Regions from separate parts of the Streptomyces sp. NPDC054863 genome, predicted to be linked through region 2. Evidence: riboswitches for the same ligand, from Rfam matches in the RefSeq annotation. Region 2 holds a riboswitch; the other holds the start of a gene.
The links. Region 2 has a riboswitch for glycine ahead of gcvT (glycine cleavage system aminomethyltransferase GcvT). Riboswitches for the same ligand answer to the same signal wherever they lie in the genome.
Positions count from the first base shown of each region.

Region 1 (4,406 bases), on a different contig from region 2:
CGGCGAGCCGCTCCTCCAGCTCACGGATGAGCGTCAGATAGCCGGCGGCCTGCTCGATCGGCGCGAAGGGGTGGATCTGGGCGAACTCCGGCCAGGTCACCGGCTCCATCTCGGTCGTCGCGTTCAGCTTCATGGTGCAGGAGCCGAGCGGGATCATGCCGCGGTCCAGCGCGTAGTCGCGGTCGGCGAGCCTGCGCAGGTAGCGCAGCATGGCCGTCTCGGAGCGGTGCTGGTGGAAGACCGGGTGGGTCAGGAAGTCGTCGGTGCGCAGCAGGGCCTCGGGCAGCGCCTCGCCGACCGCCGCGTCCAGCGCCTCGATGTCGCCCTGGACCCCGAACGCGGCCCAGACCGCGGTCACTTGGGCCCGAGCAGTGGTCTCGTCGCACGCCACGGACACCAGGTCTGCGTCCACCAGCCGCACATTGACCCCGTGGTCCCGCGCGGCGGCGACGACCTCGGCGGCCTTGCCCGGCACTCGTACGGTCAGCGTGTCGAAGTACTCCCCGTGCACGACCTCGACGCCACCGGCCCGCAGCCCCTCGGCGAGGATCGACGCGTAGCGGTGCGTCCGCCGCGCGATCCCCTTGAGCCCCTCGGGGCCGTGGTAGACGGCGTACATCCCGGCCATGACGGCCAGCAGCACCTGCGCCGTACAGATGTTGCTGGTCGCCTTCTCGCGGCGGATGTGCTGCTCACGCGTCTGGAGCGCCAGCCGGTACGCCTTGTTTCCGTCCGCGTCCACGGACACGCCCACGAGCCGCCCCGGCAGGCTGCGCGCGAACTTCTCGCGTACGGCCATGAACCCGGCGTGCGGTCCGCCGAAGCCCATCGGCACACCGAATCGCTGCGTCGTACCGACGGCGATGTCGGCGCCCAGCTCACCCGGCGAGGTCAGCAGCGTCAGCGCCAGCAGATCCGCGGCGACGGTGACGATGGCGCCCAGCTCGTGCGCCTGGTCGATGACCGGCTTGATGTCCCGTACGACACCGGAGGCGCCCGGGTACTGCAGCAGCAGACCGAACACACCGCGCTCGGCGAGCTCGGCCGGGATTCCTCCCGCGAGGTCGGCGACGACAACCTCCACACCCGTCGGCTCGGCCCGTGTCTGAATCACGGCAATGGTCTGCGGAAGCGTTTCCGCATCGACGAGGAACACTCCCTTCTTGACCTTGCCGACCCGCCGCGCCAGCGACATGGCCTCGGCCGCCGCGGTGCCCTCGTCGAGCAGCGAAGCGCCCGACGTCGGCAGCCCGGTCAGCTCGGCCACCATGGTCTGGAAGTTGAGCAGCGCTTCAAGGCGGCCCTGCGAGATCTCCGGCTGGTAGGGCGTGTAAGCCGTGTACCAGGCCGGGTTCTCCATCACGTTCCGCAGGATGACGGGCGGAGTGAACGTCCCGTAGTACCCGAGACCGATCATCGGGGCCAGCACCTGGTTGCGGTCGGCGAGCATGCGCAGCTCGGCCAGCACCTCGGCCTCGGTCCGCGCGTCCGGCAGGCCCAGCGCCTCGGCGTTCTTGATCGCGTCAGGCACCGCAGCGGCGGTCAGCTCGTCCAGCGACCCGTACCCGACCTGCGCGAGCATCTTGGCCTGCGCTTCACCATCAGGTCCGATATGACGCTGCTCAAAGGGGATTCCACGCTCAAGCTCTGCGAGCGCAATACGACGGTTGGCGGTCATCTGCGGAAGGCCTCCTGGTCTGACACGACCTGCGAGGGGCACCACGGCACGGGTACCCGGACGGCCTCCCCCTCTGTCATCTCAACCTGAGAGCTTCACCGGAGCACCACGTACGGAGCTCCGACTTTCACCGTCGGTGAGGAAGGATCACGCACCGGCCTGTGCCGTGCCCGCCACCCGCCCTGCTTTCCAGAGTGACCTCGTCCGTGCGGTACAGGGGCCTGAGAGATTCCGGGGAGGAGTTGCTCCTTCGGCGCCTCCGAAATCCACCTCGGAGGACTCTCCCGCACAGGGTCAGCAGCCATCGGCCAGCCTACCAGCGCACTCCCGCCGCAATCCCTCGAGTGGCCAGGCTCTCAATTCTGCTCTTTCGTATGTTTTACGGGGTTCACACAGCAGTTGCGACCAGTTGAAGGGACCGACCGTGCAGACCGACATCGATCCGCGCAGCCTGATCGGCCGCAAAGCATTCGACCGCAACGGCACCAAGATCGGAACGGTGGACGAGGTCTACCTGGACGACGCCACGGGCATCCCGGAGTGGGCAGCCGTCCGCACCGGTCTCTTCACCCGCGACGCCTTCGTCCCCCTGGAACCCAGCAGCCTCGTGGGCAACACCCTTCGCATCCCCTTCGAAAAGTCCCTGATCAGAGACGCCCCGGACTTCGGCGTAGGCCGCCACCTCTCCCCCGAACAAGAACTCCAGCTCTACCACCACTACGGCCTCAACTCCCCGCCCCCCACCACCCCCGACAAAGACTTCGGCACCCTGGCCAACGGAGAATCCTGACCGCCACCCCCACGGCACCCCCACGCTGCGGGCATGCGTTCCACCTGGGACAAGCCCGATCTCCCCCACCCGCACGGGGTCGAGAGCCTGACGGGACCGCCCCCTCAACCGAAACCGAGAGCATGGCGGGAGCTCACGGACCCGGCGGACCCACCTGCACCCTCACTCCGAACAGACCCACCCCCACCCCACGGCCCCATCCCCCCATCACCACTACCCCACCGCACCACGCACGCATCACCCCCGCCCCACCCGCACCGCACTGCCAGTACGCCTTCAGCTCATCCAGGTCCGACCACACCCCGATCGCCCCACCCGCACCACAGACCCACCACCCCCACCGCACCGCGCACGCATCACACCCGCCCCACCCGCACCACAGACCCACCACCCCCCGCACGCATCACGCCCACCCCCACACCCCCGCACACCCCACCACCCGCACCCGCACCCGCACCCGCACCCGCACCCGCACCCGCACCCGCACGACGCTCCCCACCCGCGCCGACGCCCAGCCCCTCCATCGCCCTCCGCCGCCGAAGGCCCAGGCTGCCCCACCCACCTCCTTAAGGCCCCATGTCCCCCGGCACCCCCACCAACGGCAACGGCTCCGCCACCTCCAACTCCGGATCGTCCACCCGGAAGGTCCGCACTCGCCCCGGACCCGGCGACCCCGGCTCCTCGAACCGCACCGTCACCCGCCCCACCCCGCTGCCCTGCACCCACCCCGCGCCGTACTCCGCATGCCGCACGTCGTGCCCCGCATGCCACCGCCGCTCAGCAACCGGCTCACCCCCGTCGCCCCCGGCCTCACCCCCGGCCCTCTCCCCCTCCGCCCCTGCCTCCTCAACACCCTCCCCCGCAGAATCCGCCAACCCGGTACGCCCCAAATCCCCCTCCCCCGCATCAACCCCAGCCGCCATTTCCCCGCCCTCCCCCGACTCCCGCGCAACCTGCGCGGCCTGCGCCGCCTGCGCAAAAAGGTCCTCCTGGGTAAAGTCCGCCAGCCCCGTCACCCCCACGCCCAGCAGCCGCACCCCACCCGTCGTGTCCACACCCTCCAGCAGCCGTGCAGCCGCCTCCCGCACGACCCCGGTGTCGTCCGTCGGCCCTCGCAGCGTCTCCGACCGCGTCAGCGTCGAGAAGTCGAACCTCCGCACCTTGAGCACCACGGTCCGCCCCGACCGTCCCGCAGCCCGCAGCCGCTGCACACACCGCTCCGCCAGGCGCTCCACCTCGGACCGCACCCGCACCCGGTCGTGCAGATCCACGTCAAAGGTGTCCTCGACCGACACCGACTTCGCGTCCCGCTCCGCCACCACGGGCCGGTCGTCGATCCCCCGGGCCATCCGGTACAGCGACGCCCCGTGCGCCCTCCCCAGCAGCCGTACGAGCTCGTCCTCGCCCGCCGCCGCGAGGTCGGCCACCGTCGTCATCCCGGCCCGCCGCAGGTGATCCCCCGTCGCGGGTCCCACCCCGGGCAGGATCCGCACGGACATGGGCGCGAGCAGCTCCCGCTCGGTCCCCGGGGCTATCAGCACCAGCCCGTCCGGCTTGGCCTGCTCGGACGCGATCTTGGCCAGCATTTTGGAGCCCGCGAGCCCCACCGACCCGCTCAGCCCGGTGACCTCCCTGATCCGCTCCCGCAGCCGCTCGCCGACCTCCCGCGCGGACTCGGTGTCGGCGGCCGTCCCGCCCGCCTCCAGGTCCACGAACGCCTCGTCCATGCTGAGCGGCTCCACGAGGGGCGACAGCTGCCCCAGCAACTCCATCACCTGCTCGCTCACCGTCCGGTAGAGCGAGAAGCGCGGCACCAGGTAGGCGGCGTTCGGCGCGAGCCTGCGAGCCTGCGCCATCGGCATCGCCGAATGCACCCCGAAGCGTCTCGCCTCGTACGAAGCGGTGGCGACCACCCCACGGGGCCCCAGCCCGCCCACG
Region 1 covers NZ_JBSGZD010000251.1:5,347-9,752, forward strand. The annotation lists gene gcvP (aminomethyl-transferring glycine dehydrogenase) at 1-1,678, opposite strand, end outside; glycine riboswitch at 1,878-1,975, opposite strand; gene ACWGIG_RS30530 (PRC-barrel domain-containing protein) at 2,103-2,468, shown strand; gene ACWGIG_RS30535 (DNA polymerase IV) at 3,035-4,406, opposite strand, start outside.
Region 1: it holds a riboswitch for glycine, as region 2 does, so the genes downstream of both, gcvP (aminomethyl-transferring glycine dehydrogenase) here and gcvT (glycine cleavage system aminomethyltransferase GcvT) in region 2, are expected to answer to the same signal.

Region 2 (4,406 bases):
CCGGCCGCCGGTCGCGGGCCCGTCCAGCGGCGTGCGCCCGGTCCTGCACAGTTCGGCGACGGCGGGCGGCGGCAGCGGTGCGCCGACGTTGCCGCCCGGGTTCACGACGATGCCCAGCTGCGGCGGCAGCCCGCGCGCGAACTCCACGGCGGGCGCGACGGCGAACGCCATGTGGCCGCCCACGCACTGCAGGAACTGCTGTTCGGAGCTGAAGACGGGGACGTACGCCTGTCCGTCGATCTCCGTGGTGGGCAGGTCGAGCGGTCCCCGGTCGGGGCCGCCGCCGTTCGGCAGCGGGATCCACAGGGGGCTGCGGCCGATCGTCTCGACGAGACGGGCGCCGGCGGCGGGGCTGCCGAGCGAGGCGGCCAGCACCTCTTCGAGCTCGTTCCCCGGCCAGCCGCTGCCGTGTCCCGGATCCACGCCGGGGCCGGGGGCCTGACCCGCACCGTGGCCTTCTCCCGGACCCACGCCGGGGCCGGGGACCTGGCCCACGCCGTGGCCGGGGACCTGGCCCACACCGTGGCCTTCTCCCGGACCCACGCCGGGCCCGGGGACTTGGCCCACGCCCGGGCCCACGCCGTGGCCGGAGGCCTGGCCCATGCCCGGACCCATGCCTTCCGCGTCGTACTGCCCCGTCGTCTCCGGAATGTCCACGGACTGCTCCTTCTCGCTGCTCCCGCCCTGCGCAACGACCCTATCGCCGGGCCCGTCCCCGGACGGCAAGGGCCCGTACACCGGCCCCAGCCCACCCACCTCGGGCCCCATCCCGCTCACCCGGCCCCAGCCCTGCTCGCCCCGGCCCCAAGCCCGCTCCCCCGAGCCCAGAGCCCGCTCACTCCAGGCCGAGCCCGCTCACTCCAGGCCGAGCCCGCTCACTCCAGGCCCAGCCCGCTCACTCCAGGCCCAGCCCCTCACCCCGCACTCAGCCCGCCTCGAAGCCGATCTCCCGCAGCGCCCCCGCCGCCTCCCGGTCCAGGAGCACCGCCGATGCGCACCCGGCGGGCAGCCGCTCGCCCTCGGCGTCACGGACCAGCGTGCCGACGGCCCGCCGGTGCCGTGCGAAGGCGTAACCGGAGACTCCCCGTCCGCGCTCGCGCTGGCCGTCCCTGGCCACCTCGGGCGTCACGTCGAGCAGGACCAGCCGCAGCCCGCGTCCGCGTCTGCGCGCCTCGCGCGCCAGCCAGCGCCGCACCCACGCCTGCGTACCGCAGTCGTGCACGACCACGCTCTCGCCCGAGCGCAGCGCCTGCCGCAGCCCGGCGTAGTGGGCGATCCGCACCAGCGGGCGGTAGAGGGCGTACGGCAGTGCGCGCGGCATTCTCAGGTCCCAGCGCTCCCGCACGTCCTGCGAATCGATGGTGCGGACCCCCGCCACCGCCTTGCGGATCAGGGTGGACTTCCCGCTGCCCGGCAGCCCGGACACGACCACCACGTCCCCCGCGGCGAACGTCAGCAGGCGCGGACTCCTCCCGGCCCGCTCCCGCAGATCGCGCACGACCGGCACGGGCCCCACCGCCCTCACGCCCGCCGTCACCCCCGGACCTGGCTTCGCCGCCACGCCTGCCGTAGCGGCACATGCACTGGACTGCTGCAACGTCCTCACCCCTCCCCCTGTGGGTACGACTCACCCTTGCCCAAGAAGTGTAAAGAAAAGGTAATGCGGGACAAGCGATTTGCCGACCGGAGGGGGCGTGCAATGATGTGCGCGCCAGGCAGCCCCTGCGCACACCCAACTTCACAACGGCCGTATGAATCCGCGCGGGAGAGTCCGGGACACCAGTGCCCCGGACGCCGAAGGAGCAAGCTCCTCCCTTGAATCTCTCAGGCCCCGTACCGCGCGGGCGAGGCAGATCTGAAAAGCGGGTCACCCCCTGTCACGGGCGGTGACCCCACCCAAGGTGCAAGCCGGTCGCAGTTGCCCCGGCGAACCTCTCAGGTTCCGATGACAGATGGGGAGGACAGTCCTCGTCGTCATGCCCTGGGAGTCTTCAGTCATGAGCACCGCACCCCGTCTCACTGCCCTCGATGCCCTGCACCGCTCGCTCGGTGCGACCATGACCGACTTCGCGGGCTGGGACATGCCGCTGCGGTACGCCTCCGAGCGCGACGAGCACAACGCCGTACGCACCAGGGCCGGCCTCTTCGACCTCTCCCACATGGGCGAGATCACGGTGACCGGCCCGCAGGCCGTCGACCTCCTCAACTTCGCCCTCGTCGGCAACATCGGCACCGTCGGCCTCGGCCGCGCCCGGTACACGATGATCTGCCAGGAGGACGGCGGCATCGTCGACGACCTGATCGTCTACCGCCTGGGCGAGACCGAGTACATGGTGGTCGCCAACGCCGGCAACGCCCAGGTCGTCCTGGACGCCCTCGTCACCCGCTCCGAGGGCTTCGACGCCGTCGTACGCGACGACCGCGACGCGTACGCGCTGATCGCCGTGCAGGGCCCCGAGTCCCCCGGCATCCTCAAGTCCGTCACGGACGCCGACCTCGACGGCCTGAAGTACTACGCGGGCCTGCCCGGCACCGTCGCCGGTGTCCCGGCACTGATCGCCCGTACCGGCTACACCGGCGAGGACGGCTTCGAGCTCTTCGTCGAGCCGATCCACGCGGAGGCGCTGTGGCAGGCACTGACCGAGGCGGGCGCGGGCGTCGGCCTCATCCCGTGCGGCCTGTCCTGCCGCGACACGCTCCGCCTGGAGGCGGGCATGCCGCTGTACGGCAACGAGCTGACGACGAAGCTCACCCCCTTCGACGCCGGTCTCGGCCGGGTCGTCAAGTTCGAGAAGGAAGGCGACTTCGTCGGGCGTACGTCCCTGGAGGCAGCCGCCGCGCGCGCCGAGAGCGCCCCGCCGCGCAAGCTCGTCGGCCTGATCGCCGAGGGCCGCCGGGTCCCGCGCTCCGGCTACCAGGTCGTCCACGAGGGCAAGGTCGTGGGCGAGGTGACCTCCGGTGCCCCGTCCCCCACCCTCGGCAGGCCGATCGCGATGGCGTACGTCGACGCGGCCCTCGCCGCGCCCGGCACGGCGGGCGTCGGCGTCGACATCCGCGGCAGCCACGAGCCGTACGAAGTCGTCGCCCTGCCGTTCTACAAGCGCCAGAAGTGACGCTCCACAAGCACCACAGGTGAGGCTCCACACGCACCAGAAGTGACGAACGCCGCATCCTCAGGGGCGTACCCCCGTCTCATCTGTCAAGACCCCGTTCCTCAGCACTCCCCCGCATCCAGGAGAATTCAGCCATGAGCAACCCCCAGCAGCTGCGTTACAGCAAGGAGCACGAGTGGCTCGCGACGTCCGAGGACGGCGTCGCGACGGTCGGCATCACGGAGTTCGCGGCCAACGCACTCGGTGACGTCGTCTTCGCCCAGCTCCCCGAGGTCGGCGACACGGTCACCGCGGGCGAGACCTGTGGCGAGCTGGAGTCGACGAAGTCCGTCAGCGACCTGTACGCCCCGGTGACCGGTGAGGTCGTCGAGGCCAACCAGGCCGTCGTGGAGGACCCGTCGCTGGTGAACTCCGCTCCCTTCGAGGGCGGCTGGCTGTTCAAGGTGCGCATCACGGAAGAGCCGTCCGACCTGCTCTCCGCCGAGGAGTACTCCGCACTCTCCGGCAGCTGAAGCGCTCCGGCACCTGAAGCGCCCCGGCCACTGAAACGCAGCGGCCTCTGAAACGCTCCGGCAACTTCAATCGCCTGAACCCCCTAGGGACTCGCCTGATGTCGCTTCTCAACTCCTCCCTCCACGAGCTGGACCCGGACGTCGCCGCCGCTGTCGACGCCGAGCTCCACCGCCAGCAGTCCACCCTCGAAATGATCGCCTCGGAGAACTTCGCTCCGGTCGCGGTCATGGAGGCCCAGGGCTCGGTCCTCACCAACAAGTACGCCGAGGGCTACCCGGGCCGCCGCTACTACGGCGGCTGCGAGCACGTCGACGTCGTCGAGCAGATCGCGATCGACCGCATCAAGGCGCTGTTCGGTGCCGAGCACGCGAACGTCCAGCCGCACTCGGGCGCCCAGGCCAACGCCGCCGCGATGCACGCGCTGATCAAGCCGGGCGACACGATCATGGGTCTCAGCCTGGCCCACGGCGGTCACCTGACCCACGGCATGAAGATCAACTTCTCCGGCAAGCTCTACAACGTGGTCCCGTACCACGTCGACGAGACCGGCGTCGTGGACATGGACGAGGTCGCCCGCCTCGCCAAGGAGACCCAGCCGAAGCTGATCGTGGCCGGCTGGTCCGCCTACCCGCGTCAGCTGGACTTCGCCGCCTTCCGCAAGATCGCGGACGAGGTCGGCGCGTACCTGATGGTCGACATGGCGCACTTCGCGGGCCTCGTCGCGGCCGGGCTGCACCCCAACCCGGTCCCGCACGCCCACGTGGTCACCACGACGACGCA
Region 2 covers NZ_JBSGZD010000102.1:2,245-6,650, reverse strand. The annotation lists gene ACWGIG_RS19540 (enhanced serine sensitivity protein SseB) at 1-423, opposite strand, end outside; gene ACWGIG_RS19535 (AAA family ATPase) at 926-1,606, opposite strand; glycine riboswitch at 1,753-1,849, shown strand; glycine riboswitch at 1,850-1,962, shown strand; gene gcvT (glycine cleavage system aminomethyltransferase GcvT) at 1,998-3,113, shown strand; gene gcvH (glycine cleavage system protein GcvH) at 3,248-3,625, shown strand; gene glyA (serine hydroxymethyltransferase) at 3,724-4,406, shown strand, end outside.